3 regions of the Rahnella sp. RcJ3 genome follow, and region 2 is predicted to be linked to each of the others. Evidence: predicted binding sites of a transcription regulator. Region 2 holds the regulator's gene; each other region holds the start of a gene.
The links. Region 2 encodes LexA, which represses DNA repair genes until DNA is damaged. Its sites were predicted from a motif close to TNCTGTATGTACATACAGNA; they were not measured.

Region 1 (3,286 bases), on a different contig from region 2:
CGGATGAAAACCACTTTATTGCCGATGATTACCGTATCAACTATCTGCGCCAGCATATTCAGGCGATGGCTGAAGCCATTGACGACGGCGTGGAACTGATGGGTTATACCCCGTGGGGATGTATTGATCTGGTGAGTATGTCTACCGGTGAGATGAGTAAACGCTACGGTCTGATTTATGTCGACCTCGACGATAAGATTTCCGGCACCGGTAACCGTTACAGGAAGAAATCGTTCCACTGGTATCAGAAAGTGATCGAGACGAACGGCGCAGATATCAGCTGATATTCCCCCGCCAGGTTTGAAAACAGTCCGGGTGATAGCCGGACTGTTTTCACCGACCTTAAGTCAGCAAGTCATCGAAGACGCTGGCGCCGATTTTCGTGAGCGTGGCGAACGTGAGTGGCATTCATCAGAGGCTGTTTCCTTTCCTCGTGGCTTGCATGAATAATTTCACCTCGCCACTGGTAAGTCTGAATATCGGGTTGTGTAAGCGGGAGAAAGCATCTCCCGTTTCATCGCCCAGTTTTTTTCAATACCCTGTCCTGCAAACCAGATCTTTCCTTTCCCAGAGTTATTTAATTTATCGATAGCCTCCATTAACGCTGCACTGTTTTTTCGTGGAGCATTATCGTCAAATAAATTTAGCTGCGCTACTCCATTACTGAAAAAATCAGCCAACATAACGCCAGCCTTCATATATTGATGGCCATCAACCCATATTCTCTTCAGGGAGTTCGTGGCCGAACTTATAATGTCACGAGTATCATTAGAAGGGGTCAGTAGCTTCATGGATGCTTGATTTCCATAGTATGTTTCATTATGTGCGTGTGGGCTGGTATGAAGGAAAACACTAACGAAACGGCAGAACTGGCGCTCACTACGTAGTTTTTCTGATGCTCGCTCAGCATAGTCACAAATGGCTTGATGCATATCCGAATACTGAGTTATGCGGTTGCCAAAAGATCTACTGCAGATGATCTGTTGTTTTTCTGGTGCAAACTCTTCCGGTTCAAGACATTGTTCACCTCGAAGTTCACGAACAGTCCTTTCGAGAACAACATTGAAGTGTTTTCTTATTACCCATAATGAGCTTTCAGCCAGGTCAAGTGCTGTATTAATACCCATTGAATTAAGTTTCTTACTAATTCTCCGGCCAATACCCCAGACATCCTCAACAGAGATAATTGCCAGTAGCCTGCGCTGACGTTCAATATTCGATAAGTCGACAATGCCACCAGTGCCACGCCATTTCTTGGCTGCATGGTTAGCTAACTTTGCTAATGTCTTTGTTTGTGCAATACCAACCCCCACAGTTAATCCTGTATTTTTAAATACTCTATTTTTCATTTCATGACCGAAGCAATTTAGGGGCATGCAATTTATTACCCCAGATAAATTAACGAAGGCTTCGTCTATTGAGTAAACTTCGATCGAAGGAGACATTTCAGTTAGCGTCTGCATAACTCGCTCACTTAGATCGGCATAAAGTGCATAATTAGAACTGAATACATAAACCCTGGAGCTATATGTATTGTTTTTTATTTTAAAAAATGGCTCACCCATTTTAATACCAAGGGATTTTGCCTCGGCTGAGCGAGAAATAATACAGCCATCGTTATTGGAAACGACGACAACAGGCTTCCCCTGCAAGTCTGGCCGAAAAACAGTTTCGCAAGAAGTATAAAAACTATTTACGTCGATGAGAGCGAACATAATTATTTATGCGCCTTAATACTAAAAATGACCACTCCGAATATTTCTAATTCTTCTGCATTTTGAAATGAAATCGAAGAATAATCATCGTTGTGAGGTACTAGCTGTAGATAAGGATGAGTACGAAGTTCTTTCACGGTGAATTCACCTGAAACAGCAGCAATAACAATATCGCCATGTACGGCTGAAAGCGAGCGATCCACCACTAAAAGATCCCCATCACTGATGCCGGCGCCATGCATAGACTCCCCGCTAACTTTTATGAAGTAAGTGGCACTCGGATGTCTTATCAGCAATTTGTTGAGATCCAGTCTGTCCTCGACATAGTCCTGCGCTGGGCTCGGAAAGCCACAGGGCACTTTCTCAGAGAAGAGAGGAAGCATGACTGGTTGAGAAGCCTCAGTTGGTCGAATGAGCTGCATGATGTTGATCCCGATATACTGTGTTTATATACAGTATTGCTGAATGCAGCTAAGGATCAAGAAACTTGTGAAGCGATTCCTGAAAGTGCTTGAAGTGTCTGTTAATTTAGTTTGTGTGGTATCCAATATAGTTTTGTTGCTTAACTTAAATCCGGTTCAGCGAAACCGTAGCACTCTGACGGTAAGTCACCTCGGTCCCTGCTCTTCGATGAAGAACTGGCTTTCGGCACGTAATAAGAATGCAATTCAGTCCACACAGTTCTGATTCAGGATCCATGATGAGACAGTCCTGAGCGCCCCGGGCGAATATGAGTATCTCCCTGACAGCAGAAAAAGTCCCTGTTTCCACAAAGGCCACTGAGAAGCAAGCTGATAATCAAACCATTCGCTTCGTAAAAGTCCGTGAGTTGCCCCCGGCAACTGCCTGATACAGCGGGGAGTGCCCGCTGGTAGTGTTTTGGCCCAGACCGTGGCTGTTTCATCAGCGTCTACATTCCGGTCATCCTGGCCCATCAGAATTAATACCGGAGTATGTGTACCGGAAATATCTTTCGTCGCATCAGCCAGAGAATTCCTGCGTTCGAAGTCCTGGCGCGTACATTGGGAGTGGCAGGGGAGAACCGCTGCTTCTTCTGTAAACTGGCGGTCAAAAGCCACGGCTTCATGTTTTTTAGCATCCTGAATATCATTCAGGGAGCGACCTTCGACTTTAAGTCGTTGCCCTGTATAGTATATGCCCTGATTACGCCAGTTTATCGCCGCACCTATCAGCACAACAAACTCAGTTGTTGTCAGTTGGCTCGCCTGCGGTACAACCCAACCTGCCTGCGAGAACCCAAGATAACCTCCGCGACTTTTTTTCAGTTCCGGCTGTTCTCTCAGTTTTTTTAACGCCAAAACCGCCTCCTCTGCGCGATCTGACATTGTCTGTGCCAGCCAGTTACCTGTACTTTTATCCACACCAGGTTTATCCCATGAAAAAACGGCAATTCCCTGTGAGACAAGGAATTTAACCAATGGAATATATCCACCTTCTGACCAGCGGTCCTGAGGTCCGTCTCCATGAACTAAAAGCACAAACGGAGGAGAAACCTTACCTGGAGGCATAATCAACGTCCCCACCAGAACATCGTTATTATGCTTAAAAGA
Region 2 (3,286 bases):
TAGTCCATGTGGCTGCGGTGGCAAGGCACATACACAATTTCCTGACCGTCCAGCGCTAACTGGCGTACACGCTCGGCATTATTAACGTTGATGCCTTTGTACAAACGGTTCCACGTCCAGCTCAGCACACGGTCAGAGAGGCGCACGGCTTCATAAGAGAAGTCAGCGGCAATCTCTTCCATCAGGGCGATGGCGTTTTGTTGGGCTTTTTCGTGGGAAATTTTCTTGCTGCGGGCTTCGTCTTCAATCGCTTTCTCAATGGCTTTTGAGGCCAGCAATTTATTGAATAAATCCTGACGTGCCGGAAGGCGCGGACCAACCGCAGCCAGACGCTGACGGGAGAAATGCATCCGCGCCACACGTGCCAGTTTTTGAGCAATCGTCTTATCTGTGCCGTGTTCCGTCGCCATATAACGCAGGGAAACGGTATTGGAGAAACGGACGAAACTGTCCCGCCCCAGCCACAGCACAGCGAAAAATTTCTGGATACCGTTCAGCACGCGCAGATGCGGCGTGTCGTCCTGACCTTCACGGCCCGGTGCACGACCAAACATTACCGACACCGGCAACATCTGAATGTCTAAATCCGGATTATTGCGGTGCAAATCAAGGTAGTCGTGGAACAGCTTTACGGACTCCTGCTTCGGCGTGTAATAAGAGAATACGCGCGGGCCTTCGGCTATAAAGACATGGCTTGGTAGCAGGGTTCCGTCAATTTCCAGCGGAATAAGAGGATCAGGCAGATTCTGCGCCAGACATTGCGCACGCAACGTCAGCAAATCGGCTTTGGAATTATAAGGTAATACGTACAAAATCGGCCGCGTCGGGTCTAAATGCAACTCGGTAACCGGATCTGAAGGTATGACCTTGCTCTTTACCAGCAATGAGAGTGGTAAATTCAATAATGTGTAATAAAGTCTACGCCAACCTGACATAAAAACGTGAAGCCTCTTGTTAGCAATTTCGCCGCAAGGATACCAGAAAGATCCGTGGAGATCTGTGGTCATATAAAAGCTAAAATGCTGCAAACACTCTAAGGATCAGTACCCGAAATGGCGAACCAAGTCACCGGATTTACCCGAATTTATAAAGCGGCCGGCTATTCCTGGAAAGGATTCAAAGCGGCATGGCAAAACGAAGCGGCATTTCGCCAGGAGGCCAGCGTCGCTATCCCGTTAATTTTGCTATCTTTCTGGCTTGATGTCAGCACCATTGAACGTATCCTGCTGGTGGGATCCGTCGTGCTGGTCTGTGTCACGGAGTTGCTCAACAGCGCGGTGGAATGTGCAATAGACCGCATCGGGCCTGAGTTTCATGTGCTTTCCGGTCGCGCAAAAGATATCGGCTCTGCTGCCGTACTTCTGACCATCATATTGGCGATTTTTGTCTGGGTCAGCATCTTTTGGTCGCGATGGTTCTGATTTGGAATCTGCATTCCAGGAATCAACGTTATGCCCTGTTTTTATTCAATCTTAGGTTTTCATTGACCGTTTAGCTGTATATACTCACAGCAAGACTGTATAAACAACCAGGGGGCGGAATGAAAGCTTTAACGACCAGACAACAAGAGGTCTACGACCTTATTCGCGATCATATCTCCACCACCGGTATGCCACCAACCCGCGCAGAGATTGCATCACGTCTGGGGTTCCGTTCTCCCAATGCGGCGGAAGAGCATCTTAAAGCGCTGGCGCGTAAAGGTGTTATTGAGATTGTTTCCGGTGCATCACGCGGCATTCGTCTGCTGATGGAAGAAGAAGAAGGTTTACCGCTGATTGGCCGCGTTGCCGCCGGTGAACCGCTGCTGGCGCAGCAACATATCGAAGGGCACTATCAGATCGATCCGGCAATGTTTAAGCCGAGCGCCGATTTCCTGCTGCGTGTCAGCGGTATGTCGATGCGTGATATTGGTATCCTTGACGGCGATCTGCTGGCCGTGCATAAAACGCAAGACGTGCGTAATGGTCAGGTTGTGGTGGCCCGTATCGATGATGAGGTCACCGTGAAACGCCTGAAAAAACAAGGCAGTGTGGTGCAGTTATTGCCAGAGAACAGCGAGTTTCAGCCGATCGTGGTGGATTTGCGCGAGCAGAATTTCAGCATTGAAGGCTTAGCCGTAGGTGTTATCCGCAACGGCGACTGGATCTGACCTTCGTACTTCGAGCTATCTCTGCGTTGGCTGCCTTCGCGAACCCCGGTCACATATTTGTGTATGCTCCCGGCGTTCGCTTAGTTGCCGCCTTGATATAACTCGAATTACTCGGTCAGATATGACTAAGTCAGAAATTGCTGTGTCAGATAGACAAGACTAAAACTAATTGAATATGGATGGCGGCCGCCTCTGGCATCCATGTGAATTCAAAGAGAAATGCGTTTCTCTCATCATCGCCCCTTTCGGGGCGATGTCATTTACAGGCATAACCTGAACCTCCGGCATGAGATTCTCTATGCAACATCATTCCCTGCGACACACACTCAAAAACACCTTTTTAAGCCCTGCCGATAAAGCGCTCTGGATGCTGGCATTGCCGATGATTTTTTCCAATATCACGGTGCCACTCCTCGGCCTGGTGGATACCGCAGTGATCGGTCATCTCGACAGCCCGGATTATCTCGGCGGCGTGGCTGTGGGTTCGATGATCACCACTTTCCTTTTTATGCTCTTACTGTTTCTGCGGATGAGTACCACCGGCATGACCGCTCAGGCGCTGGGCGCGAAAGATAATCAGCTTCTGGCGCGTGCTTTTGTACAACCCTTCCTTCTGGCTGTACTGGCGGGCGTCATTATTGTGGTATTCCGTCATCCGCTGATGGAGCTGGCGTTTCACATTGTCGGCGGCAGCCAGCCCGTGCTTGAACAGGCGAGGCTGTTTATCGAAATCCGCTGGTTCAGCGCCCCGGCTTCACTGGCGAATCTGGTGATCCTCGGGTGGTTGCTCGGCATTCAGTACGTTCGCGGGCCGGTGATTTTGCTGATTGCCGGGAATTTGCTGAATATCATTCTGGATCTGTGGCTGGTGATCGGGCTGGGCTGGAACGTGCGTGGCGCAGCCATGGCGACGGCAAGCTCCGAGTATTTCACGCTACTCATCGGGCTGTATTTCGTCTGGCGGGTGATGAAACGACGCGGTATCACCGGCGCAGAAATCACCTCCGCGTGGCGTGGTAATTTGCGCCGTCTTCTCGGGCTTAACCGCGACATCATGCTGCGCTCATTACTGTTGCAGCTTTGCTTTGCATCGCTGACCGTTCTGGGCGCGCGGCTGGGCAGCCACATTGTGGCGGT
Region 3 (3,286 bases), on a different contig from region 2:
CAGAATCGCTTTACCGTTGAGGTTACGTGCCGCGCGGCCGATGGTCTGGATAAGCGAACGTTCAGAACGCAGGAAGCCTTCCTTGTCCGCATCGAGAATCGCCACCAGCGACACTTCCGGCATGTCCAGCCCTTCGCGCAGTAAGTTGATGCCGACCAGCACGTCAAATTCCCCCAGACGCAAATCGCGGATAATCTCGACGCGCTCGACGGTATCGATATCAGAGTGCAGGTAACGCACCTTCTCGCCGTGTTCCTCCAGATACTCAGTCAGATCCTCGGCCATACGCTTGGTGAGCGTGGTGACCAGCACACGCTCGTTAATCGCCACACGCTTGCGGATTTCAGACAGCAGGTCATCAACCTGCGTGGTTACCGGTCGCACTTCGATGATCGGATCCAGCAAACCGGTCGGACGCACGACCTGATCGACCACATCGTCACCGGATTTCTCCAGCTCGTATTTGCCCGGCGTGGCCGAGACATAAATACTTTGCGGCGCCAGGGCTTCGAATTCCTCAAAGCGCATCGGGCGGTTATCCAACGCTGAAGGCAGGCGGAAACCGTATTCCACCAGCGTTTCTTTACGCGAGCGGTCGCCTTTGTACATACCGCCGATTTGCGGAATGGTGACGTGCGATTCATCGACAATCAGCAGGCCGTCAGCCGGCAAATAATCAAACAGCGTCGGCGGCGGCTCGCCCGGCCCGCGGCCAGACAGATAACGTGAGTAGTTTTCGATACCGGAGCAATAACCCAGCTCGTTCATCATTTCGAGATCAAACTGCGTACGCTGGCTGATGCGCTGTTCTTCCAGCAATTTGTTGTTGGCCAGCAACACTTTGCGGCGATCCGCCAGTTCGACTTTAATTTCTTCCATCGCCTGCACAATACGTTCGCGTGGCGTGACGTAGTGCGTTTTCGGGTAGATGGTGAAACGCGGCACTTCATGCTGCACCTGGCCTGTCAGCGGATCAAACAGCGAAAGGCGTTCAACTTCCTGATCAAATAACTCAATGCGCAGCGCCAGATCGTCCGATTCCGCCGGGAACACATCAATCACTTCGCCACGCACGCGGAAAGTACTGCGCTGGAAAGCCTGATCGTTGCGTGCATATTGCAGTTCCGCCAGACGGCGCAGGATCGAACGCTGATCGATAATCATCCCTTTGGTCAGGTGAAGCATCATTTTCAGGTATAAGTCCGGGTCGCCCAGACCGTAAATCGCAGAAACAGAGGCCACCACAATGACATCGCGCCGTTCGAGCAGCGCTTTGGTGGCAGAAAGACGCATCTGCTCAATGTGTTCGTTCACCGAGGCGTCTTTTTCGATAAAGGTATCGGAACTCGGAACATACGCCTCAGGCTGATAATAGTCATAGTAAGAGACGAAATATTCGACGGCGTTTTCCGGGAAGAACTCTTTCATCTCGCCGTATAACTGTGCGGCCAGCGTTTTGTTGGGGGCAAGCACCATCGTCGGACGGTTCAGATCCGCAATCACATTCGCCACGGTAAAGGTTTTTCCTGAACCGGTTACCCCGAGCAATGTCTGGTGCGCCAGTCCGTTCTCCAGCCCTTCTTCCAGACGGCGTATCGCCTCAGGCTGGTCACCTGACGGTTTAAATTCGGAATGCAGTTTGAACTCTTTACTCATGACGGGCTACCTGACTGAAATGGGAATGCATAGGGCCGTGCGCGCTGAACGGGTGAACAGTTTGCGGAAAAATAGTATGAAAGACTTCGCGATTTTTGCCAGCCCTGATTTTACCTTCGCTATAATACTGTATATAAAACCAGCTTCCAATCGATAAAAAGTGTTGGCGTTTTAACGTGCTGTCGAGGCTGCACTTTTTTAGGATATGACGAATGAGAATTCTCACCATCAGATGACATTTTTTCCCAAAATCCGCATTCCCTCCATTTTCTGACCACAGGTTGACGAAGATTGACACAACTATGACGAACGAATTACGGCTGTATTGCTTTTAACTAACTCGTTGATTAAAAACAGTATCATTAAAAAGCTGCGAATACGGGCAAACTAAGCGGAACCCGCATGCTGACTCGCCTGTAGCAACTTTTCTCACTCTCATACACAAGGTTATCCACAGGAATAGTGGATAAGTCCCAGCACGCCCCGCGCTGCGGGAGTTGGTAAAAAACTGAATTTTGCCTTCCGTGGGTCTGAAAGGTCTTTTTTAGTTATTTTTTATCTTTTTTATCTCCTTATTTATGCCTATTTTGCCTAAATTTCTGGGCTGATGTTTCTTGCAAAAAACAAAAGTGCATCTCACCAGAATTTTTTGCTCACGTTTGTCCATGTGTTTGCACCAAAAACAGTGAAGACGGCACTGGCAAAGTGCAGTTCAGCCTGGACTACTCCTTATGGGGTAATCTCAAAAACCTCAGAAATGCTAATGAATAATCCGAAATCATCAGCGGCGCGCCTGTTAACACCCCTGTAACTTCTCTTTCCCTGGCCGTTTTTACAAACTTGGCCTGAGAGTTGCAACGTCTCTGCATGTGGAGGTTGCGACAGCCGGAACTGCTTTTTTCGCCCCGCCATAAAAAATGAGAATTTCCCTGCTTTCAGGCAGGAAAAATCATTTTTAGCGCAAGGAAATGCCCCTTAACCCCATTTATCACTGATTAAGGGGGATTTATCTGTAATTGATGCTGTCAGGTTAGCCGTCAACAAACGGAATTAAATTCTGCGTTGGGGCATTAACAGCGGAACATAAATGTCAGAAATATGACAGTGGCCGTCAAAATGAAGTTCAGCGGAAGGCTCCGTGCGGGAGGGAGGTCTGATGTTAAGTGTAAAATCAGTTAATCAGTATTATGGGCAAAAACATATTCTGTGGGATATCAATCTCGAACTGTACCGCGGTCAATGTACCTGCCTGATCGGGCGAAATGGCGTGGGAAAAACCACGCTGGTGAACTGCATCATGGGGCATCTTCCGGTGAAAAGCGGCGCCATCTCCTGGCAGTCGCGTGACGAAGAGCCGCAAAGTCTGCTGAATTTTCCGGTCGAAAGCCGCGCGCAAATGGGGATTGGTTATGTGCCACAGGGACGGCAGATTTTTTCGCAGATGAGCGTCGATGAAAACCTGCAAATCGCCATGATGGCCAGCCGGAATAAGACCCGTCGCGTGCCGGAAGAGGTGTATGACCTGTTTCCGACATTAAAGGAGATGGGGGCGCGCAAAGCCGGTGAGCTCGATGAAAGCCAGCAGCAGCAACTGGCAATCAGTCGTGCGCTGGTTCAGGAACCTGAATTA

Region 1: the regulator LexA is predicted to act here: its motif matches at 2,154-2,173, upstream of umuD (translesion error-prone DNA polymerase V autoproteolytic subunit).
Region 3: the regulator LexA is predicted to act here: its motif matches at 1,782-1,801, upstream of uvrB (excinuclease ABC subunit UvrB).

Annotation. Positions count from the first base shown of each region.
Region 1 is NZ_QSNX01000004.1:179,970-183,255, forward strand. Features, by position in the region: gene DXU84_RS07275 (glycoside hydrolase family 1 protein) at 1-284, shown strand, start outside; gene umuC (translesion error-prone DNA polymerase V subunit UmuC) at 453-1,715, opposite strand; gene umuD (translesion error-prone DNA polymerase V autoproteolytic subunit) at 1,718-2,137, opposite strand; gene DXU84_RS07290 (S9 family peptidase) at 2,384-3,286, opposite strand, start outside.
Region 2 is NZ_QSNX01000010.1:195,339-198,624, reverse strand. Features, by position in the region: gene plsB (glycerol-3-phosphate 1-O-acyltransferase PlsB) at 1-935, opposite strand, end outside; gene DXU84_RS15160 (diacylglycerol kinase) at 1,053-1,421, shown strand; gene lexA (transcriptional repressor LexA) at 1,541-2,149, shown strand; gene dinF (MATE family efflux transporter DinF) at 2,448-3,286, shown strand, end outside.
Region 3 is NZ_QSNX01000001.1:385,949-389,234, reverse strand. Features, by position in the region: gene uvrB (excinuclease ABC subunit UvrB) at 1-1,656, opposite strand, end outside; gene DXU84_RS01830 (ABC transporter ATP-binding protein) at 2,813-3,286, shown strand, end outside.